DNA from 4 places in the Paenarthrobacter ureafaciens genome. Region 1 is predicted to be linked to each of the others. Evidence: predicted binding sites of a transcription regulator. Region 1 holds the regulator's gene; each other region holds the start of a gene.

Region 1 (5,861 bases):
TGGACCGACGATCAGGAGGACTTCCCTCGCGGCGTCCGGGCCGCTGTTCGAGAGGAACCCGGCCTCCTCAATCACCGAACGCAGGGAGTTCTTGGCGTCCTCGTGGAGGATCACCGCCAAATCCGCCGCGGCGGCCGCTTTGGCCAACGCTGTAGTGTCCACCAGGTCCCTGACTTCAGGAATCCAGGCCCGGCGTGCTTGTTTCGCTGCTGCAGTCACCACGGACTGCCACTTCGCGTGCGCTTTCGCGGCGCGATCGCCCTTCCACCGCACAATGGAGCGCTCCGCCTGCCAGGGGATCACAGCATCAATGCCGAGCTCGGTAGCCGTTTCGATGGCGAGTTCGTCGCGGTCTCCTTTGGCAAGCGCCTGCACGAGCACCAACCGGACAGCGGGACGTTCCTCAAAGGCTACTTCTTCCGCAACCACGGACAGCGAGCCTTGCCCTGCCTCGGAGACCCTACCCGTCAGCCTGGCACCTTCACCGTCGGAAATATCCACCGGTTCGCCCGCGGACAGACGCTTCACTGTCACGGCGTGCCGCGCCTCCGGGCCCTCCAGGACAAAGACGGAACCAGACACCAATCCGCCAAGGCTGCCGGCGGGGGCGAAGAATACGGGGTTGCTCACCGCTACAGGTTACCGAGCTTGTCCCGCAGCTTGGCGAACATCCCGCCGCTGGCAACGAGCTTCCCGTCCGTGAACTGTTCTCCGCGGAGTTTGGCGAGTTGACGGAGCAGGTCTTCCTGGGCGGCGTCCAGCTTGGTTGGCGTCTCCACGTGCAGGTGCACTTTGAGGTCGCCGCGGCCGTAACCGCGAAGATGCGTCACGCCGAGCCCGCGCAGGGTGATGATCTCGCCGGACTGCGTACCGGCCGTCACATCGATCTCCTGCGGACCGTCGAAGGTCTCCAGGGTCAACTCCGTGCCTAGTGCGGCTGCAGTCATGGGAACACTTAGCGTGGCGTGGAGATCGTCCCCTTCGCGGATATAGGTGGAATCGCTGTTGACGCGGATCTCCACGTACAGGTCGCCTGCCGGACCACCGGCGGGGCCTGCCTCGCCCTGGCCGGACAGCTGGATACGGGTCCCCGTGGCCACACCGGCGGGCACTTTGATGGTGAGGGACCGGCGGCTGCGGATCCTGCCCTGGCCGCTGCACTCGTTGCAGGGATCCTTGATGATGGTGCCGAATCCTTCACAGGATCCGCAGGGCGCGGTGGTCATGACCTGACCCAGAATGGAGCGCACAGCGCGCTGGACCTGGCCACTGCCGCCACAAATGTCACAGCGTTCCGGGTGGGTACCCGGACGGCAGCAGCTGCCGTCACAGGTGGGGCACACAACAGCGGTGTCCACTTCGAGCTTCTTGTTGACGCCGAACACGGCGTCCTTGAGATCAATGCGCACGCTGATGAGGGCGTCCTGGCCACGGCGCACGCGGGACGCGGGCCCTCCGTGACCCCCGCCCCCGCCAAAGAAGGTGTCGAAAATGTCCTGGAAGGCAAAGCCTTGCCCGGAATAGCCGCCGCCGAAGCCGTTGTCCGTTCCGTTTTCATTGCCCGTGGCGTCGTACACCCTGCGTTTTTGCGGGTCTGACAGGACTTCGTAAGCGTGGGTCACGGCCTTGAAGCGTTCGGCGACATCCTCCCCCGGATTTACATCCGGGTGGAGCTTGCGCGCCAACTTGCGGTACGCCTTTTTGATCTCTTCCCCGGTGGCTTCCGGCGAGACTCCCAAAACGTCATAGTGGCTGCTCAAAGTCGGTATCTCTTCCTTGTTGTACTGCGGTCTTTGGTGACGGCCGGTTTCAGCCGCCGAGAATTCGGGAAAGGTAGCGCGCTACGGCGCGGACTGCCGCCATGGTGGTGGGGTAGTCCATACGGGTGGGACCGAGGACTCCAACCTTGGCGCCGGAACCGTAACCGGTAGCCACCACGGAGGCCTCGGCCAACCCGTCGTAGGGATTTTCCCGGCCGATGCTCACTGTCACGCCGCGCGGATCATCCCCCATGTCCGACAACAACCGGAGCATGACAACTTGTTCCTCAAGGGCCTCCAGCACCGGCCCTATGCTCAGGGGGAAGTCCACGTTGGAACGGGCGAGGTTGGCCGTGCCGGCCATCAGGATCCGCTCTTCCTTACTGGTATCGCTGAGGGCCTGGAGTCCGTTGGCCAGCATCTGGGCCAGTCCCCGCAGCTCCGGCGGGCACAGCGCCACCACGGACGGCAAGACCTGCGGAAGGAGGTCCATCTGCGTGCCGGCGATGCTGCCCAGGAACCGTGAACGCAGCGCCATGAGGGCCTCGTTGGCAACGTCGGCACCGGCATCGATGACCTTCTGCCCAACGCTTCCAGTGTCGGCAATCAGCACCACGAGCACTTGCTTTGGCCCGAGGAGGACGAACTCAACATGGCGCACCACGGCGCGCTTGGAGTGCGGATACTGCACGACGGCTACCTGGTTGGTCAGCTGCGACAGGAGCCTCACGGTCCGCTCAAGGATGTCGTCCATATCATCCGGCCCCTCAAGCAGGGAGTGGATGGCACGACGCTCAGCGGCCGACAAGGGCTTTACCTGGGAGATCCGGTCGACGAACAGGCGGTAGCCCTTGTCCGTCGGAATACGGCCGGCGCTGGTGTGTGGCGCTGCGATCAGCCCCTCTTCTTCAAGCACCGCCATGTCGTTGCGGATGGTCGCACTGGATACGCCCAGGTGGTGGCGTTCTACCAGGGCCTTGGAACCAACAGGCTCCCGCGAATGTACGTAGTCCTCAACAATGGCACGCAGCACTTCGAGTTTGCGTGGCTCACTCATTCCAACACCTCCTGACAGACCATCCGGCCCATGCACTGATGCACGAGGGACCTTCAGCTGACCCTTTTGCTTAGCACTCGACATGCCCAAGTGCTAACAAGTCTAGTATGAGCCACCGCGTTGCTAGCATTGAAACCGCCCGCGCAGACATCCATGGCAGGCCTGGCGGCGACTGCGGCCCGGCAGCCGTCCAAGCCCGAAGAGGTAGGTCATTCCTTGGCTTATGACACCTGGGGTCCACAGGACCTGACCGCTCCTGCCCAACAGCGGCTCCCGGAGGTACCCGTGCAGCGCGGGATGGTGCTGGAGGATGCCCAATCCGGTTGGGTGGGTGCGGTCACCCGCGTGGAAAAGTCCGGCGGGATGCACATCGTGGCCCTCGAAGACCGGCGCGGAAAAACCAAGTCCTTCCAGCTGGGCTTCGGCTTCCTGCTGGAAGGTCAGCCCATCCGGCTCCTGCCTCCCGCGCCCAAGGCGCCCGCCACTGCAGCCTCCCCCACCCGGACAGCTTCGGGTTCCGTGCGCGTCAGTGGCCAACGGGCCCAGGTGGCCAAAGCGAGCCGCATCTGGGTGGAGGGCAAGCACGATGCGGAACTCGTGGAAAAAGTATGGGGTGACGACCTCCGCGTGGAGGGCATCGTCGTCGAGCCCCTGCACGGGGTGGATGACCTCAAAGCCGCGATAGCAGCCTTCAACCCCGGCCCGGGGCGCAAACTGGGAATCCTCGTGGACCACCTCGTAGCCGGCTCCAAGGAATCGCGGATCGCCGCCGAAGCGATGACCTTGCCGGGCGCTGCCCGTAACGTCCTGATCGTGGGACACCCCTACGTGGATGTCTGGCAGGCGATCCGGCCCAAGGTCCTTGGCATCGCCCAATGGCCCGATGTTCCCCGCGGTACGGACTGGAAGACGGGGATCCTGCGCGCTTTTGGCTGGCCGCACGAGACTGCGGAGGACATCGGAATCGGCTGGCAGCGCCTTTTGGGCGCGGTCCGCACCTACGCCGACCTTGAAGCCTCCCTCCTGGGCCGCGTCGAGGAAGTCATCGACTTCCTCACCGCGCCCTGACTCCAGCGCCCGGGCGTCCGACGGCGGCGGGCGGCGGGTTGGTCCCGGAACAGCCCCGGACCCTATATTCTGGGACAGCAACACCGCAGCATTTTTTATAGCAAAGGGAACCAACGTGTCAGAGAACGCCCCAGAAGAACCGGGCAGGGCCGCAGGTCAGCCCCAGTACCATGGCGCGCCTGCAAACGCACTCCCTCTCACAGCCAGCGAGGACCGCCAGTGGGCAACCCTGGCGCACTTCGGTGGAATCCTCGGGTGCCTGCCCTCGCTGCTGATTTACTTGATTTTCCGCGACAGGGGTCCCTTTACAGCGCAGGAATCCAAGGAAGCGCTCAACTTCACGCTGCCGCCCACCATTGCAGCGGCCGTAGCGAACATCCTCGTACTGCTACCGGTTGTAGGGAACATCTTTGCCGTCATCGCCACGGCAATCTGGGTGGCACTCACGTGCTTCTCCGTCTCCGCCGGCATCCGCGTGAACCACGGCCAGCCGCACCGCTACCGCTTCAACCTTCGCTGGATCAAGTAGCGGCGACGCCGATCTTTCCGCAGGGCCGATCTTTCCGTAAGTCAGTCCGGCAGGATGCGCCGCACTACCGCATCGGCCAACAAACGTCCCTTAAGGGTCAGCACCAAGCGACCTTGGAAGGCCGCAGCAGGTTCGGCCAGGCCATCGGCTATCAAACCCGCCACAGCACGCCTGCCGTCCTTGTCCAAGCCGTCTATTGCCAGGCCTGACACAAGCCGCGCCTCCAGCATGATCCGCTCCACGTCCCGTGTTCCGGCGTCGAGCGTTTCCCTGCCCGCAGCCGGAGACTCTCCGGCCACCAGGCGGGAAGCATAGGCAGCGGGGTGCTTCACGTTCCACCACCGGACGCCACCCACATGGGAATGCGCTCCGGGGCCGATACCCCACCAGTCGTCGCCGCGCCAATATGCCAGGTTGTGGCGGCAGGCCTGCTCAGGTGTCCTGGCCCAGTTGCTGACCTCATACCAGCCCAGGCCGGCTTCCGAGATCAGCTGGTCGGCAAGTTCATACTTGGCCGCGTGGTCGTCGTCGTCGATGCCGGGCACCTCGCCACGGCGGATCTGGGCGGCAAGCTTGGTCCCCTCCTCCACGATCAAGGCGTAGGCGCTGATGTGGTCGGGCTCGTAGGAGAGCGCGGTCTCCAACGACTCCCGCCAGTCGGCCATGGACTCCCCCGGCGTCCCGTAAATCAGGTCCAGGCTGACGGCCAGCCCTGCTTCCCGGGCCCACTGGACAACCTGGGGGACACGGCGTGGCGTGTGGGTCCGGTCCAGTACCTTGAGGACGTGCGGGACTGCCGACTGCATGCCAAAGGAGACGCGGGTGAAGCCAGCGTCCTTGAGGACCTGCAACGATTCACGGGTTACCGAATCCGGGTTGGCCTCCGTGGTGACCTCAGCGCCTTCTTCCAGCCCCCAATGCCCCACTGCGGTCCGCAGGATCTCCGCGAGGTCTTCGGCCGGCAGCAGCGTGGGCGTGCCACCGCCAAAGAAAACGGTACTCATGGGACGCCGCGGCAGGCCTGAATCCTCAAGCACTTTCGCTGCGAAGTCCACCTCCGACGCTGCGGTACCTGAGTAGGCAGCTTGTGAGGCTCCCCCGCCCAGTTCCGTCGCGGTGTAGGTGTTGAAATCGCAATAGCCGCACCGCACCGCGCAGAACGGTATGTGGACGTACAAGCCGAACTTCCGGCGTCCGACGTCGGCGAGCACCTGCGACGGCAGCAAGCCGTCAGCAGGTGCCGGATCGCCCAAAGGCAGGACGCTTGGCATTTACTTCTTTGCCTTGTCCTTCGACTCGTCAGTGGTGAGGGCAGCGATGAAGGCTTCCTGCGGCACCTCGACGCGGCCCACCATCTTCATGCGCTTCTTGCCTTCCTTCTGCTTTTCCAGCAGTTTGCGTTTACGGGTGATGTCACCGCCGTAGCACTTGGCAAGAACGTCTTTGC
Region 2 (5,861 bases), on a different contig from region 1:
GCGGACCTCGGACCACTCCCGCTTGTCGCGGTACCGGATTGGCCGAAGTACGAGGTCTCCGCTTTCCAGCGTTACCGGCCAGATGGCAGAGCCGTACACCGCAGTTACTTGGGCAGGGAAGCCGTGAAGTCCGGCAGCCACTCGCGAAGCTCGGGACCGAGGTCTTCACGCTCGCAAGCAAGCTCGATGCAGGCTTTGAGGTAGCTCAGCTTGTCCCCGGTGTCATAACGGCGGCCGCGGAAGACCACGCCATAGACGCCGGATCCTTCGCCTTCTCCACGGGCCAGTACCTCAAGGGCGTCGGTCAACTGGATCTCGCCGCCGCGACCGGGAGCGGTGTTTTCCAGGACATCGAACACTGCCGGGTGCAGGACGTACCGGCCAATGACGGCCAGGTTGGAGGGTGCTTCTTCCGGGGACGGCTTCTCAACAAGCTGCTTGATGCGTACGTAGCCGTCTTCGTCGTTTTCCTCGACGTCGGCACAACCGTAGGCGCTGATCTTGGAGGGCTCCACCTCGATCAGGGCAACTACAGAGCCGCCGGTCTTCTGCTGCACGGCGATCATTTCGCTCAGGAGGTCGTCCTTGGGATCGATGAGGTCGTCACCGAGGAGCACGGCAAAGGGCTCGTGCCCCACATGCTGCTTTGCACGGAGCACAGCATGGCCCAAACCGTTGGGATCGCCTTGGCGGACGTAGTGGATGTCCCCGAGGTTGGTGGCGGACTGGATCGCCTCCAGCTTGGTGGTGTCCCCCTTCTCCGCAAGCGTGGCTTCAAGCGCCGGCACACGGTCGAAGTGATCCTCCAGGGCACGCTTGCTGCGGCCGGTGATCATGAGGACGTCGTGCAAGCCGACCTTGACTGCTTCTTCGACCACATACTGGATGGCGGGCTTGTCAACTACGGGCAGCATTTCCTTCGGCATTGCCTTCGTGGCAGGAAGGAACCTGGTACCGAGACCCGCTGCGGGGATGACGGCCTTACGGACAGCATTGTTATGGTGAGTCACCGGACTAATCTAACGGAAGGATCACGTCAAAAGGTAAACCCCCGCCGTGCGGGTGTGCACAATCTGTTGACGTTCACGTCCGGCAAGGGCAGCGCTGCCCCCCCCGGACCACTTCGACGAAACGGACGGACATGGAATCCAAGGAAGAAATCCGCAGCGCCCGACGGCTGCAGCGGCGAAACCGCACGCCGGAACAAATTGCCGCGGCCGGAGAGGCGCTGGCACGGCACGGGGTGAGTTGGGCGAAGGACGTCTCAGGCGGGTCCCCGGCCACCTTTACCGTCTACTTGGGCGTGGCCTTCGAGCCGCCCACCCTGCCATTGATTGAGGCGCTGCATCAAGAGGGGCACAGGATCCTGTTGCCCGTCTGCGAGCCCGGGCGCACGATGAGCTGGGTGGAATGGACGCCGGAAACCACCTTCGTGAGGTCCACATACGCCCCCATCGATGAGCCCGAGGGCGAGAGGCTTACCAGTGCGGTGGCAGGAGCGGACGCGGCAGGCATCTTCATGCCCGCGACTGCCGTTGACGGCGATGGCAACAGGATCGGCCAGGGCGGCGGATACTATGACCGCTTCCTCCAGGGCCTCAAGGATTCGGCGCAGCGGCCGCGCACCATAGCGGTGACGTACGACGACGACGTGTTGCCGTCCGGTGCTATTCCCGCCGAGGCTTTTGACCAGCCGGTTACGGAAGTTCTGACGCCCTCGGGAATTGTCCGGCTCGGCCGGTAGTTATATGCCGTGGTATCCCGCACAGATAACGACCGGTCGACCGGCGGAATCCACGGGATGATAGAATTGGCACTCAGGCCCTGCGACTGCTAAGGGAGGTTGTCCTCCCCGCGCCGCCGCCGGACCTGAACTTTGTTCTGAAGGAGGAATTCAGTGCCCACTTACGCATACGCCTGCAAAGACTGCAACCATGCCTTTGACCTCGTGCAGTCCTTTTCGGACGATTCCCTGACGGAGTGCCCGGAGTGCAAGGGTGCGCTTCGCAAGAAGTTCAACAGCGTCGGCGTCGTTTTCAAGGGCTCAGGGTTCTACCGCACGGATTCCCGCGATTCCAAGGGAAGCACGGTTTCGGCCGCTCCTTCGGCTCCCGCGACCCCGGCACCCGCTGCGACTCCTGCGCCTGCTGCCGCCGCCAGCTGATCGCTTTATCCACATAGGGCTTCCGGCCGCTCCCCTGCGGCCGGACCCCTTGGCTAGCGTGGCCATATGCCACTCAAGCCACCCTCCGCACCGCGCTTCCGCACCAGGCAAACGCCCTTCGGGACCCGGCGCCATCAGGGCACCACCCGTACAACAGACCCAAGCGGTCACGGGCAGCACTGGACAGCCACCGCCGCTTCCTTCGGAGCCAGGCATCGGCGCCTGACAGTGGCCCTGCTGCTCTGCCTGGCCACCGGAATCGCCGTCCAGCAACTTACTCCAGTTCCCGAGCAACAGGTCAGCATAGTGGTTTCGGCCAGGGACCTCCCGGTCGGCGCCAGCGTCTCTGAAGCAGACTTCATCACCGCCGGCATACCCCGAAGCGCTTCCTTCCCCGGAGCCATCGAGGACCCTGCACGTCTTCAAGGCCGCCAACTCGCTGCACCACTGGCCAAAGGCCAAATCCCCACCGAGACCAGCTTCCTGGGTCCGGGATTGCTCACCGGTGCACCGCCGGGGTCGGCCGCCGTCCCGCTCCGAATGGCCGACCCGGCATCAATTCGCTTACTCTCGCCCGGGCAGCTCATCTCGGTCATCCTCTCGGCCAGCGAGGCATCCGCATCTTCCCCACGCCATGACGTGCTGGCAGGGGCCGTTCCTGTGCTGTGGACCTCAGCCCAAGGCGATGCCCCCGGTCAATGGCCGGGCACATCCGAAGCGGACGGGTTGGTAGTGGTAGCCGCAGACCCCCAGCAAGCAGAAAAGCTTGCCGGCGCTTCAACGCACGGCAAGCTTTTCTTTATGTTGGTGCATGGACCCCAATCCGGCCCACCGGACACTGCAGAATGAACGTCAGCCCCAGTGCGGGGGCTTCTGCTCCTTCAGCCATTGGTCATGGTCATAGCCGGGTTCGTCACCCCATCGGCGCGGATCATCTTCGGCCGCCTTATTCGGCAGGACGCCTTCAGCACTGGGCTTAGCCGCAGCACGCTTTCCCTTGGCGTCCTCGGGTGCCTCACTATCCACTTCCGGTTCTTCCTTTTCCGTGCTTTCCGTCATGCCGGCAGCGTCTGCGTTGCCTTCATCATCGTCCGTTGCCTGGGCCATCCCGTCGGTACTCCCCTTGCTTCCGGACTCGCCGCTTCCGGATTCGTCGCTGCCCTTGGCTTTGGCCACATCCTGGCTCTTAGCGCCGGGTTCAGCCGGGTTCAGGGTCGCTTCTTTCCCGTCACCGGTTGCGGCCCCTGACGCAACGCCCATCGGAGTTGCCGGTGATGAGCGAATGTAGGAGGGCTGGACGTCACGCAAGTCCAATTGTTCTACATCCATGTCCAGGAAACCATGGTGGGGCGCAGTCGCCGGCTGCGGAACGTGGTTTTCGAGCCCCAAGTAGGAGCCGATCCGATCGGCACATGAGGAGGGATCGGTGAAAACCTCGATGGTCCACAAGGACATGTAGCGCCATCCCATCCGCTCAAGCAACTGCGGGCGGAGCCTGCTGCGCTCACGGACGCTCATCCGGCGGTACCGTTCCGTACCATCCGACTCGATGGCCACGGGGGTAGGAATCTCCGCGCCTTCCCTGCCGATGGTGTGCACGGGATCGGCGGCTGCGGCAATATCCAGGACGCCATCGTAGAGATGCCAAACCCGGGCTCCCCTCGCCCGCAATCTCTCACCGAGGTCGGCAACCAGCGGATCTTCACCCAGGGCCTGTTCGCTGGCCACCGCGCGGGAAGCGGGTGTACCCAGATTGCTGTTACCCGAAAGCTCGCGGTCCAGCAGTTCGTAGAAATCAACCGCACCATGCGAAAGCCGGTCAAGGTCCAGGTCCTCCGGGCGGAAGCAGCTCAGGACGTGCATCGAGCGCCTGGCCCGGGTCATGGCCAACGCGAAGCGGTTCCGCCCACCCTCAGTGGACAACGGACCGAAGGAGTGCAGTGCACGGCCGTGCGGCGTGCGGCCATAGCCGAGCGAGAAGATCACGTGATCCCGCACAAGGCCCTGCGCCCGCTCCAGGTCAACCACCCGGAAGGACTCCGGACCGGCACCGAAGAAGGTCTGCAGCAGCGGGTGGTTGGGCAACTGCAACCTGATGGCCTCACCGATCCGGGCCGCGTGGCGCAGGCTGGCCGTCACAACAGCCAACGAGGTGCGGGGCCGCAGGCGGGCGTGTTCGAAGACCAGGTCAACTACCCGGTTCACCTCGGCTGCGACGGATTCAACACCCTCATGGTCGGCTCCCGGCAGGCCGGTGCCGTCAGGAATGTACTCCACCACAATGGAGCGGTCCAGGCCCGTTACGGAGCTGCCGTCGGGGAGCCGCCGAAGTCCGCCGTCGTAATAGTTCTTGCTCAGCTGCAGGACCAGGTCCTCGTCCACCGCACGGTAGACCCAGTTCAATTGCCACGTTGGCAGAATCCGTGCCAGTGCTTTGAAGGCGCTGTCCACGGCTTCGTGGCTGGCTACCCCCGCTACCGGAGGTTCCACGGCCACGCTGAACGTGCGCGCATTGGCGATCTTCGCGTCACCGAAAGCCACCACCTGACGGGCCCGGGCAATAGCCGGGAGCACCGCTTGGAGGGACGTCGATTCGGCGTCGATGATCACCACGGCATCGAACTTCTGCTCGGCCGGAAGAACCCCGGTGAGAAGGTAGGGGCTGACCGACCAGACCGGGACCAAGCGCGGAACCAGGTCCGGCGCCTGTGCGCTCAGGGCAGGCAGGGTAACCCTGCCGTCCTTGAGCAAAGCACGAAGAAGTTCGGCTTGGCGCGGATGTTCCTCGATCCCCTGGCGCCACTTGGACGCGAGCTGCCACCGCAATCGGGCGGCCCCGCTGGCAATGTGCGCCTGGTCGGCGAGGCGGAACTCGGCTTCCAGCTTGCGCAAGGAGTCGCCGTCGGACATAGCCAGGTAATCGTCCCCGCTGATCATGGCTTCCAGAGCGGACTGCCACCAGGCCAGATCCAGCTCAGCGGCCACGGATTCGGCGGGCACCTCGCGCGCAGCGAGGTCTGCCAGGAGCTCACCCAGGCCGTGCTCGCGCATCTGTTCGATGAGGAGGGTACGTTCGGGCAGCGTCTCCAAGGTGGCGGTATCGGCCACCAAACGCTCCAACCGCTCCATCAGCTCTTCATAGGGCGTCTTATGCAGGGAGCCGCCATCGGAGGTGTACTTCAACGCCTCCCCCAGACGCTGCAGTTCGCCTTCCAATTCACGGTAAAGCGCGCCCAGATCCGCAAGACCGGACGGTACAGCGGGATGCCTCTGCGTTGTGGCGTAGCCAGCCCACAGCGCACGCTGCTCCTGAACGAGGACCAGCGAGCTGTGCAGATCAGCTATGTGGACGCCGGGACGAACGTATTCCTTGGCCACACGGCGCAGCCTGGAACGTTGCATGGAGGGCATCTCGATGTTGCGTTCCCGCCGCCAGGCCGAGGTGGCCGTGGCCGAGATCAGGTCATGGACCGGACGGTCGAAAATATCCGGGGTGAACTTGTCCAGGCTCTCGCGCACCGCGATCAGCAGTTCCAGCTGCGTGCCCCACTCAGCGAAGGTATCGCCCAGGCGGATCTCTGCGTGGTCCGCCAGTTGCTTCATGCGCTCCCGGAGAACAGGAAGCTTCTCTTCCGCCACTTGGGCCAGCTGCCGGGCCTCTTCGGTTTCCTTGCGGGTGAGGAGCCGGGCCCCGTAC
Region 3 (5,861 bases), on a different contig from region 1:
TTGCTGCAGCCGTATCCTTTCCTCCCCCGCCAACTGTCCGCCGTCGATGGCTTGACCATTGGATTACCGGCGTTCTTCCTGGCACTCCTGCCCAGCAGTCGTCGCTACGTCCCGGGCTTTCTGAAGCGTTCCCTGTCCTTCGCGATACCGGCAGGAGTCATCACGGCCACAGCCATTCTTGGGGTCAACACCTATGCGTCCCTCAGCGGCGATCACAGGGTCCTGACAAGCCGCTCGGCCACCACCATCACCTTGACCATCATCGGATCGTGGATCCTGGCTGTGACTGCCCGGCCCCTGAACGCAACGAAGGTACTGGTCCTGGCGGGATGCTACGTGGGGATGGCAGCGGTGATGGGCCTTGATTTCCTCCGCGGGTTCTTCCTGCTCGAATGGCCTCCGCCTGACCTGCTGCTGGTCTCGGTGCTGACGGCACTGGCGGCAAGTACCGCCGTCGAGCTGGTGGGACGGTACGTCACGCGTGGCAACCACGGTGCAGACGTGACTTTCGCCTCTGGAAGGCGGGAAGGGTCCGTGCGAGCCTCCTGATATCCGACGACGAGGAAGAGTCATGCGTGCATGGTGGGTTGATGTGCCGGGGAAGATAGCGGACAAGCCTTTGAGGATGGGCGAACGCGAGGACCCGCGGCCCGGGCCGGGCGAGGTACTCCTGCGAGTGGATGTGTGCGGTGTCTGCCGCACCGACCTCCATCTCGCCGAGGGCGACCTTCCGCCCCGCCACGCCGGGGTGATCCCCGGCCACGAGGCCGTAGGGACGGTCATGGAAAGTTTCAGCGGGGGCCGCTTCTCCCGCGGGGACAGAATCGGTGTCGCTTGGCTCGGCCAGACCTGTGGCCACTGCCCCCACTGCCGGCGCGGCCAGGAGAATCTCTGCCTGGCGCCCCGATTCACGGGGTGGGACCGTGACGGCGGCTTTGCCGACCACATGACGGTGAATGAGGACTTCGCTTATGCCTTGCCTGCGCGCTTCACCAACGAACAAGCGGCACCGCTCCTGTGCTCGGGGATCATTGGCTACAGGGCCCTGGAACGGGCTGCGCTACCGCCGGGAGGGAGGCTGGGCATCTATGGCTTCGGCGGGTCCGCCCACTTGACGGCCCAAATCGCCATCAGCCAAGGCGCGTCGGTTTACGTCATGACCCGTTCGGCACAAGCCCGGGACCTGGCCCTCAGCCTCGGAGCGGTTTATGCCGGCGACGCCTACGATGCTCCGCCGGTCCCCCTGGACTCAGCCATTCTTTTTGCTCCCGTGGGCGATCTGGTTCCGGCCGCCCTGCGGGCGTTGGATCGCGGCGGAACCCTGGCCATTGCCGGCATCCACCTCACGGACATCCCGTCCCTCAATTACGAAAATGAACTCTTCTATGAACGGCAGATCCGCAGCGTCACCGCCAATACCCGGGCCGACGGCACCGCTTTCCTGGCCCTGGCCGCGGAGATCGGCCTGGCCCCTACCGTCACCACTTACGACTTCACGGAAGCGGACCGTGCGCTGGAGGATCTGGCCAACGACCGCGTCACCGGCGCTGCGGTTCTGAAGATGCGGTGACAGACCCACCGAGGCGACGCCGTTTCCGGTCCGGCGTGTTGGGCTGGCGGCCGCCGGGTGGGGGACCCGGGGCAACGTCAGCTATGAGTCTCCGTGTCATCTCCACCCAGCCGGCGCTCCAGCTTTTCTTCCGCGGCCTCCCGGCGTTTGCCGATGCGGAGCAGCCTTTGGACCAAGGGGCTGCCTTGGAGCGGGAGACCCGTCAGCCTCTTGCGGGAACGCCCTTTTCCCTGGCCGTCGTTGGGCCGTTGGGGCTCCGACTCCGGGTTGACCCGTCCACCCATCACTGACTCCTCCCTGCACCCGGCAATTCCGCGGGCATGTCCCCATCCTGCAGCAGTCCCCGGCGCAGGGTAAGGGCCGGAAGACCCCGGCGCGGGCGGGGACTTTGGACTCTGGAAGCCGCGTTGCCAAGGCGAAAAGCTGGTACTGCCGGGAAAGGTTCCGCGGCTGATAAGAGATGGAGGCTGGCATGACCGAGCTGACGAAATGGCTTGATGCGCGTCGCTCACCGATGGAGCTTATCGAGAGATTGTTCGACGGCGACAGCAGCGCCGGGGGGATCAAAGTCGAGGAAGTGGTTGACGGGAATACGTTGGTGATCCGTGCCGAACTTCCCGGCATCGACCCGGAAAAGGACGCGGAAATCACCGTCTCCGACGGCGGCCTGACCATCCGGGCCGAACGCCAGGAAAAGAAGGAGCACAAGGAAAAGGACAGCTACCGCTCGGAGTTCCGGTATGGCTCCTTTGTCCGCCGCATACCTTTGCCGGACGGCGTGAAGGAAGGCGACGTGACCGCTTCCTACAAGGACGGCGTCCTCGAAGTACGGGCACCCATCCCGGAAAAGACAGCGGCAGTTTCGCCCTCGAAGGTTCCCATCACCAGGAGTTGAGAACGTGCTGCGGGCAGGTGCGAATGGAACGGCACCTGCCCGGCCTGTCGCCAGCCGCCGCTATCAGTACACCCACGGGGGTATACCATGGAGGGCAGCAACCCACCGATGGAGCACCCTCATGGAACTGAACCCCACCGAACTCACGCCTGTGATCAACCGCCTCAAGCGCGCACAGGGGCAGCTCGCCGCCGTCACCCGCATGTTGGAAGAAGGCCGTGACTGCAAAGACGTTGTCACCCAGCTCGCCGCAGTTTCGAAGGCGCTGGACCGGGCCGGCTTCGCCATCATCGCCACGGGCCTGGAGCAGTGCATCATCCAGGAGGACCAAACGATGGACAGGAAAGAGCTGGAGAAGCTGTTCCTCTCCCTCGCCTGACGCCCGACAGTAGGGCAGCAGGGCAGCAGGGCAGGTCACCCAAACAGCATTTCGGCCTCCAAATACCAGTCTTCCGGGACCGTGTGCAACTCACCAATCGCGGCAGCAAGGGCAACAGTGGTGATGTCCGTGCCCCGCGAGGAAACCATCACGCCCCACTCCCCCTTGGATGCTGCACGGACGGCAGCCATTCCCAACCGCGTTGCCAGGACCCTGTCGAATGCCGTGGGCGCCCCACCCCGCTGGATGTGACCCAGGACCGTGGCCCTGCATTCGATTCCCGTCAGTTCCTGGAGCTGTTCCTCCAAGAGGTATCCGATGCCGCCCAGGCGCGGACGGCCAAAGGTATCGAGTCCGCGCGGGAAGTAGGGAGCATCCTGGCCTGCTGGAACGTAGGCCTCTGCCACCACCACCAGTGGCGCCCTGCCCCGGTTCCGGGCTGACAGGACCCACGCCGCTGCCTGCTCCAGGCTCGCCCGGCGTTCCGGGATCAAGATGGCGTGCGCTCCGGCGGCCATGCCTGCATGAAGGGCAATCCAACCGGCGTTGCGCCCCATGACCTCGGCAATCATGCACCTGTGGTGGGATTCGCCGGTGGTGCGCAGCCGATCGATCGCTTCGGTGGCCGTTTGCACGGCGGTGTCGAACCCGAAGGTGTAGTCCGTTGCGCTGAGGTCGTTGTCGATGGTCTTGGGGACGCCGATGACCTTGATGCCCGATTCGCCCAGGATCCGGGCAGCAGCGAGGCTGCCTTCTCCCCCCACTGCAATCAACCCATCAACGTGGTCGCGCTCCATGGATGCGATGACTGCCGGGGCTCCGCCGGACGTGATGGGGTTGGTCCGGGAGGTTCCCAGTATTGTTCCGCCCAGGCGCGAAAGGCCCCTGACCGATTCAAGGGTCAGGGGTACGGAGTTGTTGCTGAGCACGCCGCTCCAACCGTCCAGGTAGCCCACGAAGTCATACTGCCCGGTACGGACCCCGGCCAGGACTGCTCCCCGGACGACGGCATTGACGCCCGGGCAGTCGCCGCCGCTCGTCAGGATCCCCAACCTTTTCATCGCGATCCCGCCTGCAGCCTGAAACTCCGGCTCTCCCCTGCCGGCAGCATCAGTATTTGGTCGCGGACCTGGATCCGGAGCGGAGGAGCGCTGCCGGGAGAGGACGTGACCCGGATCCGTTCCGTGGTCAGTTCGATGTCCAGCCAGTGCCCCTGGGTCTTCACCGTGAAGGAAACGGCGTTGAGCCCGTGCGGCAAATTGGGGGTGAAGGTGATTCCTGAACGGTCCATCCGCAGCCCCGCGAAACTTCTTTGGATGACGTCCACCGTGCCCGCCATCGCACCCAGGTGGATACCGGCTTTGGTCGTGCCGTGCTGGGTGTCATCCAAGTCCGCGTCGAGTGCTTCGCGGTAGCTTTCCCAGGCACGGTCAGGGTCCACGGCAGCCAGGACGGAAGCGTGCGCCACCCTGCTGAGTGTCGAGCCGTGTGCTGTCCTGGCGAGGTAGTACTCAACGGTCCGCGCCAGCTGTGCCTCGGTCATGCGGTAATCCAGTTGGTGGAGCATCGCGATGAGGCCGGAACCACCCAGCAAGTACGGCAACATGAGGACGTCCGCCTGCTTGGCGAGCTTGTATCGGTTGACGTCATCGCCTTCCGCCCCCAGGATCAGGTCCAGCCGCTCTATGTTGTCGTACTCTTGCCTGTAGCCATCCCAGTCCAGCTCCCGCAAAAGATCGTACCCTTCGAACTGGCTGATCAGGCCGTCTTTGTTGAACGGCACATACATGGCCCGGGAGAGCCTGCGCCAGTGCGCCCGCTCGCGTTTGCCGACACCCAGCCGTTCCAGCAGTTCCTCCTGTTCGTGGCCCGGGAACATTGAAGTGACGTCGGCGGCCTTGCCACAAACCCACGCCGCCATGACGTTCGTGTAAGCGTTGTCGTCCAGGCCGGGAACATCCCGCCCGGGCAACCAGGTGTGGTATTCATCCGGGCCAGCCACTCCGCGGATGTGGTACCGGCGATGACCGGGATCGTGGACGGCCAGGGAGGCAAAACAGCGTGCCACGTCTATGAGCAGCTCTGCGCCGTGTCCCAGCAACCACGGGACGTCGTTGGTGGATTCGAAGTACTGCCAGGCGTTGAACGCCACTGCGAGTCCGGCGTGGACCTGCAGGTGCGAATAATCCGGCACCCACTGCCCTGAGCGCGGGTTGAAAAGCCAATCCGGTGTTTCTTCCGTGCCGTCGCTGCCGCTCTGCCACGGAAACAGCGCACCGGACAAGCCCTTTGCGACGGCGGCCCGACGGGCGGCGGGCAGCCGCCGCCAACGGTAGTCCAAGAGGGCTTTGGAAACCTCGGGCATGCGCGGGTTCAGGACCGGGAGGACAAACAGCTCGTCCCAAAACACGTGGCCGCGGTATCCCTCGCCGTGCAGTCCACGGGCGGGAACACCGACGTCGAGTTCGGCCGTGTGCGGAGTCAAGGTCTGCAGGAGGTGGAACAAGTGCAGGTTCAGCACCAGCTGAACCTGCACGGGCGCATCAAGCTCCACCTTGAACGGCCGAAGGACACGCCGCCAGGACGCTTTGTGCCGGCGCAACAGTTCTTCGAAGTCGCCCCCGGAACCTGCCAACGCAGCGGCAGCGGACGTAGCTGCCGACGAGGCTGCCCGGTCCCTGGACGTCGAGATCGCAATGATCCGGTCCACTGTGACGGGGTTTTCCTCCGAGGACCGGACCTGGAAGCTCCGGAAGTGGAAACCCGCCCGGCTTTCGGTCACTCCGGTGGACCCGGAGACGTCAACTGCCGCCGCAATGGCCACGCGCACCTGGCTTTGGGTGGTCTCCACCTCCGCGGCCAGGACCGGGCCGGCGTCGCGGGATGGCGGTATGGTCCTGTCGATCAGATGGACCTGGGAACTCAGCGGGGGCTCGGGAAGGTTGCTGTTGCGGACCAGGCAATTGACCCCGGTGGTGATATCCAGGAGCCCGCTCCAGTCGCGGGGTGTGAGCCGT
Region 4 (5,861 bases), on a different contig from region 1:
ACTGAACAGGTCCGCTTGGCCGAAAATACCGGATTCACCGAACAAAGTGGGCTCCGAATGCAGCCGTGGAGCCCGGTCCAGCTTCGAGGCAGGCAGGGGGCTGGAGGGGGCAGGCGCCTTGGCGGCCGGGGCTGAAGCTGGAGCTGCGGCCGATGCTGCGGCTGGTGCCGCGTGCACAGGGACAGGCTCGGCAGCTGCTCCGGAGGCTCCGGAGAAACCGGGGCCGGTGGGCGCTGCCACGCCTTGCTGATAGGCGGTTGCAACGGCCCTGGCGCGTTCGTCCGCGGCCTCGTTGAGCTCATGGCCTGCATGGCCCTTGACCCATTCAAAGGTGTACTTGCGCCCTGCGATCGCGCGATCGATGTCCTTGAGGAGATCGACATTCAACACGGGCTTACCGTCGGCCTTGCGCCAACCCTTGCGTTTCCACCCCGGCATCCACTTGGTGATGCAGTTGATGACATATTGGCTGTCGCAGAGAATCCGCAGCTCTTCGTGCGGAATGTGGGCGGTGGAACGGAAGAGGTCCAGCACCGCCATTAGTTCGCCCATGTTGTTGGTTCCGTGGGGCCATCCACCGGCGCGCCAACAAGAGTCGTCAACATACCAGGCCCATCCGGCCGGCCCGGGATTACCGAGGGCAGAACCATCGGCGGCAGCAATAATCGTCATGCAATCAATCCTGCCAGACCTCACAGACACTGAAGCCGCGTCACTCCTCCATCGTGACCGCGGGAACCCTGCCAACTCGCCGCAATTTTCCCCACGAACCCGGCGCATTCGCGGCTTTTCGCCGATCCACGCGTCAAACGAGCCCTGGCAGGAAACGCCGACGGCGGCCCCCACCCGAAGGTGAGGACCGCCGTCGTCGTTGCTAAGCCTGATGCTGCAGGACAGGAGGCTTAGAAGCCGCCCATGCCGCCCATCTCGTCGCCGCCCGGAGCCGGAGCGTTCTTCTCCGGCTTGTCAGCAACAACAGCCTCGGTGGTCAGGAAGAGACCAGCGATGGAAGCTGCGTTCTGGAGGGCCGAACGGGTGACCTTTACGGGGTCGTTGACGCCGGCAGCCAGCAGGTCTTCGTAGACGCCGGAGGCAGCGTTCAAGCCGTGGCCGGAAGGCAGGCCGCGAACCTTGTCCACCACAACGCCCGGCTCCATGCCTGCGTTGAAAGCGATCTGCTTCAGCGGTGCGTCGATGGCAACCTTGACGATGTTGGCACCCGTTGCCTCGTCACCCTGCAGCGTGAGGTTGGCGAATGCCTTGGCGCCCGCCTGGATGAGGGCAACACCACCACCGGCAACGATGCCTTCTTCAACGGCAGCCTTCGCGTTGCGGACGGCGTCCTCAATACGGTGCTTGCGTTCCTTGAGCTCAACTTCGGTAGCGGCACCGGCCTTGATGACTGCAACGCCGCCGGCCAGCTTGGCCAGGCGTTCCTGCAGCTTCTCGCGGTCGTAGTCGGAATCGGAGTTCTCGATCTCGGCGCGGATCTGGGCAACACGGCCGGCGATCTGCTCGGCGTCGCCAGCACCTTCAACGATGGTGGTCTCGTCCTTGGTGACAACAACCTTGCGGGCGGTGCCGAGGAGTTCCAGTCCAGCGTTCTCCAGCTTGAGGCCTACCTCTTCGGAGATGACCTGGCCACCGGTGAGGATGGCGATGTCGGCCAGCTGGGCCTTGCGGCGGTCACCGAAGCCCGGAGCCTTGACGGCAACGGACTTGAAGGTGCCACGGATCTTGTTGACGATCAGGGTGGCCAGGGCCTCGCCCTCGATGTCTTCGGCGATGATCAGCAGCGGCTTGTTGGACTGCATGACCTTCTCCAGAACCGTGACGAGTTCCTTCACGTTGGAGATCTTGGAGTTGACGATCAGGATGTACGGGTCTTCGAGGACCGTTTCCTGGCGCTCAGCGTCGGTGACGAAGTAAGCGGAGATGTAACCCTTGTCGAAGCGCATGCCCTCGGTGAGTTCCAGCTCCAGGCCGAAGGTGTTGGATTCCTCGACCGTGATGACGCCTTCCTTGCCCACCTTGTCCAGGGCTTCGGCGATCAGTGCACCGATTTCCTGGTCACCGGCGGAGATGGAAGCCGTAGCTGCGATCTCTTCCTTGGTTTCGATTTCCTTGGCGGAAGCAAGCAGTTCGCTGATAACAGCGTCCACTGCCTTCTCGATGCCGCGCTTCAGGGACAGCGGGTCGGCGCCGGCAGCAACGTTGCGCAGGCCTTCCTTGACCAGGGCCTGTGCGAGGACAGTAGCGGTGGTGGTACCGTCGCCAGCGACGTCATCCGTCTTCTTGGCAACTTCCTTGACCAGCTCAGCACCGATCTTCTCGTAAGGATCGTCCAGCTCGATCTCCTTGGCGATGGAAACGCCATCGTTGGTGATCGTGGGAGCGCCCCACTTCTTTTCGAGGACGACGTTGCGTCCACGCGGGCCGAGGGTAACCTTGACGGCGTCAGCGAGGGTGTTCAGGCCCCGCTCGAGGCCGCGGCGTGCCTCTTCATCAAATGCAATGATCTTGGCCATAACGGCGGTAGTCCTTTCGGGACAGTCGTTAAGAAGGTACCTGTCAGATGGGATGCCCGCGACGGACGGCCCTTCGCTCGCGGCCTCTGTATGCCCCGCGCTCCGGACCTCACCCCATCAGGGTGTTTCTTGTTCCTCCTTGGCAGCGGCGGTAATCCCTGCTCCGCGGACGGGGCCGAAATTAGCAGTCGATGCTTAGGAGTGCTAAATCAATAATTAGCACTCGACCGTGGAGAGTGCAAGCAGGAAGGCCTCGCTGCTACCCACAGCGAGGCCCATTCAGCCGAAAGCTGAGCCGCTAGGTGTAGTTCCCATGGAGGTTGTGAACAGCGTGGCGTGATGTAAAAGGCGAAAGCCTCCGGTATCGATTTGGGTTACCACACTCATCTCGACGCCAGGAGGCTCTCGTTGTCCTACGTTACCCATGCCAACGCCGATCTGACACCTAAGGCCAGGGCGAAGCTGGCCCGTTTGGTCGTTGAGGAGGGCTGGACGTTGCGCCGGGCCGCGGAACGTTTTCAATGCTCACCAGCGACGGCCAAGAAGTGGGTGGACCGCTACAGGGTCCGTGGTGAGGACGGCATGGCTGACGCGTCCTCCCGCCCGCGGCGGAGCCCGAAACGCACCCCCGTACGCACCGAACGCCGCATTGTGGGGTTGAGGTTCAATCGGCGGTGGGGACCGCACCGGATAGCGGCCCACCTGGGCTTGGCCCGCTCCACCGTCGGCAAGGTCCTGACCCGGTACCGGATGCCCCGGCTGGCCTGCCTGGATCAGGGCACCGGTCTGCCCGTTCGCACACCTGCACCGCAGCGCTACGAGCACGAGAACCCCGGAGACCTGATCCACGTGGACATCAAGAAGCTTGGGCGCATCCCCGACGGCGGCGGACACCGCGCCCTCGGACGCGCCAAGGGGCAGCGGAACCGCCGTGCCGGGACCGGTTATGCCTACCTGCATCATGCCGTCGATGACCACACCCGGCTCGCGTACTCCGAAATCCTCAACGACGAAAAGAAGGAAACGGCCGCCGCCTTCTGGCTGCGAGCCGCCGCATTCTTCGCCGCCCACGGCATCACCGTCAAAGCGGTGCTCACGGACAACGGGTCCTGCTACCGCTCCCGGACCTTCGCAGCAGCCCTGAGACCGCACCTCAAACACCGGCGCACCCGCCCCTACCGACCCCAAACCAACGGCAAGGTGGAACGCTTCAACCGCACCCTCGCCACCGAATGGGCCTACGCCCGGCCCTACACCTCAGAAACCGAGCGCGCCGCCACCTACCCGGCATGGCTCCACCATTACAATCATCACCGAACCCATACCGGCATCGGAGGCAAAACCCCCATCAGCCGCGTTCACAACCTCAGTGGGAATTACAGCTAGGCTACACGCACGCTTTCAGCCTGCGGCCCCTTGAGGCCTTCGCCGAGTTCGAACTCCACGCGTTGCCCCTCTTCCAAGGCGCGGTAACCGTCCATCTGGATCGCCGACCAATGGACAAAAACGTCGTCGCCGGAATCATCCACAGTGATGAAGCCGTACCCTTTTTCGGCGTTGAACCACTTGACGGTCCCCAAAGCCATAATGCCCACACTTTCACAGAAGCTGTTGCCGGCAGCCGGGATCTCCGCGCCGGAATTCATCCACTGTAACCACTGTCACGGCCGCTTCGCTGCTCCCGGCCGGTGAGGGGCTGCTTTTGTTATTGAGGCTTAACCGAGTTCTGCCGGATGGACTCCGGATCCCTGTATTTTCGGCTGTTTACTGGTAGCCGGGTCCCACTACGACGACCAGGGGCTGCTGCACGTCCGGGGACTCCACAACGGTGGTGATGCCCAGCAGGGAAGCTACGGCATCGGCGTTCGCCTTCTGCTCCGGAGCGTTGTAGAAGACCACGGACGTCTGCTGCGGAAGTCCTCCCCAGTTTCCCACCGCGCCCAGAGCCCAGCCGTCTCCCTGAACCAACCCGGCGACGCGGCTGGCCAGCCCGGCGGTGGCAGTGCCGTTGTAAACAGCCACTGCGGTGGTCTTGTCCACAGGAGCCGGTGATGGCGTTGCAGACGGCGACTCCGAGGCAGTCGTGTCCGGAGTGGGTTCGCCCGAAGCGATAGGCGCGCTCTCCGACGTCGTGGGTGTTGCCGAAGGTGCCGCCTCGCTCTGCTGTGCGGCCGGCGTCGAGGTGCTGGAAGATGCCGAGGGCGCCACGATGCCCAGCCGCGGAAGGATCAGGAACGCCACCAGGCCAAGGACCAAGGCCACGGCGCCCACAGTGAGGACCGGCCACAGAGTAGGCCGCGGCGTTTCCGTGGCGTCCCTGTGCACACCCTGACGGGACGTGTTTTGCGGAACCCGGTCGAATTCATCCTTGGCATATTTGGTCATGGTGAAGCGTTGTCCTTGCTGGTTGCTGCTGACAGTTCAGCCGTGCGAATTATGCGTCGGACCCCAAGCGACGCGCTGTGCGCGCACGCTGGCGCGACGTACGTAGTCTACGCAGTCTCTTGACCAGCATGGGATCGTGGGCCAAGGCGTCCTCGGTATCGATCAGCGCATTCAGGATCTGGTAATAGTGCGTAGCGGAGAGATCAAACAGTTCGCGGATGGCCTGTTCCTTGGCCCCGGCGTACTTCCACCACTGCCGCTCCAGGGCCAGTATCTGCTGCTCGCGCTCACTCAACGGAGAATCTTCCCGAACACCTGCGGCCAGGTCTGCAAGGGCGAAACCGGTGCCCTGCTCCGCCATCGATTCCGGCGCGGGTTCGGCCACGGCACACTCCTCAAGACGCGGGTAAGGGGATTTCCTCCTCCCCATGTTACGGGCGAATAACACCACTGTCATTCGGAAGTGCCGCGCGTCACGGGAGACAATTGCCGGGTGACTGGTGAGGAAGCGCTCTTTGACTTGGAACCTGCAAGCCCCTCGGGTCAGGGCTTTGATGAACTGTTGGACACGCCGCTGGAGGACTTGATGGCGCCGGACTGGGCGCAGGCCCTGAGCCCGGTTGAGCCGCAGCTTCGCGCGGCACTGGGCTTCGTCGCTGCGCAGGCCGGGCTGGGAGCGCAGGTTCTTCCCGCCGCCGGCAATGTGCTGAGGGCTTTTCGTCAGCCGCTGGCCGACGTCAAGGTCCTGATACTGGGACAGGACCCGTACCCCACGCCGGGACACGCCGTCGGGCTTTCCTTCTCCGTCTCCCGGGAGACGCGGCCCATCCCCCGGAGCCTGGCCAATATCTACCGCGAACTCCACGACGACCTTGGGCTGCCGCCACGCGTCCACGGCGACCTCAGTGCCTGGGCGGGCCAGGGAGTGCTGCTGTTGAACCGCGTCCT

What was found. The regulator HrcA, encoded in region 1, represses chaperone genes, less so after heat shock. The targets are predictions, from matches to a motif close to TTNGCACTCGNNNNNNNCGAGTGCNAA.
Region 2: a site for HrcA is predicted at 1,811-1,837, ahead of AUR_RS04250 (FmdB family zinc ribbon protein). Genes of this name have one in related genera too.
Region 3: a site for HrcA is predicted at 1,958-1,984, ahead of AUR_RS00040 (Hsp20/alpha crystallin family protein). Genes of this name have one in related genera too.
Region 4: a site for HrcA is predicted at 2,745-2,771, ahead of groL (chaperonin GroEL). Genes of this name have one in related genera too.

What each region holds. Positions count from the first base shown of each region.
Region 1 is NZ_SBHM01000006.1:111,437-117,297, forward strand. It holds gene AUR_RS01605 (16S rRNA (uracil(1498)-N(3))-methyltransferase) at 1-630, opposite strand, end outside; gene dnaJ (molecular chaperone DnaJ) at 633-1,760, opposite strand; gene hrcA (heat-inducible transcriptional repressor HrcA) at 1,810-2,817, opposite strand; gene AUR_RS01620 (DUF3097 domain-containing protein) at 3,034-3,885, shown strand; gene AUR_RS01625 (DUF4870 domain-containing protein) at 4,001-4,414, shown strand; gene hemW (radical SAM family heme chaperone HemW) at 4,456-5,685, opposite strand; gene lepA (translation elongation factor 4) at 5,686-5,861, opposite strand, start outside.
Region 2 is NZ_SBHM01000007.1:2,123-7,983, forward strand. It holds gene AUR_RS04235 (GNAT family N-acetyltransferase) at 1-99, opposite strand, end outside; gene galU (UTP--glucose-1-phosphate uridylyltransferase GalU) at 105-1,010, opposite strand; gene AUR_RS04245 (5-formyltetrahydrofolate cyclo-ligase) at 1,142-1,744, shown strand; gene AUR_RS04250 (FmdB family zinc ribbon protein) at 1,898-2,164, shown strand; gene AUR_RS04255 (RcpC/CpaB family pilus assembly protein) at 2,231-3,013, shown strand; gene AUR_RS04260 (DUF4011 domain-containing protein) at 3,017-5,861, opposite strand, start outside.
Region 3 is NZ_SBHM01000001.1:4,829-10,689, reverse strand. It holds gene AUR_RS00055 (HAD-IC family P-type ATPase) at 1-549, shown strand, start outside; gene AUR_RS00050 (zinc-dependent alcohol dehydrogenase family protein) at 572-1,570, shown strand; gene AUR_RS00045 (hypothetical protein) at 1,648-1,854, opposite strand; gene AUR_RS00040 (Hsp20/alpha crystallin family protein) at 2,043-2,465, shown strand; gene AUR_RS00035 (metal-sensitive transcriptional regulator) at 2,587-2,844, shown strand; gene AUR_RS00030 (6-phosphofructokinase) at 2,880-3,905, opposite strand; gene AUR_RS00025 (HAD-IA family hydrolase) at 3,902-5,861, opposite strand, start outside.
Region 4 is NZ_SBHM01000007.1:2,269,269-2,275,129, reverse strand. It holds gene AUR_RS14930 (ribonuclease HI family protein) at 1-672, opposite strand, end outside; gene groL (chaperonin GroEL) at 903-2,528, opposite strand; gene AUR_RS14920 (IS481 family transposase) at 2,937-3,914, shown strand; gene AUR_RS14915 (cold-shock protein) at 3,911-4,114, opposite strand; gene AUR_RS14910 (LytR C-terminal domain-containing protein) at 4,293-4,913, opposite strand; gene AUR_RS14905 (DUF3263 domain-containing protein) at 4,963-5,298, opposite strand; gene AUR_RS14900 (uracil-DNA glycosylase) at 5,407-5,861, shown strand, end outside.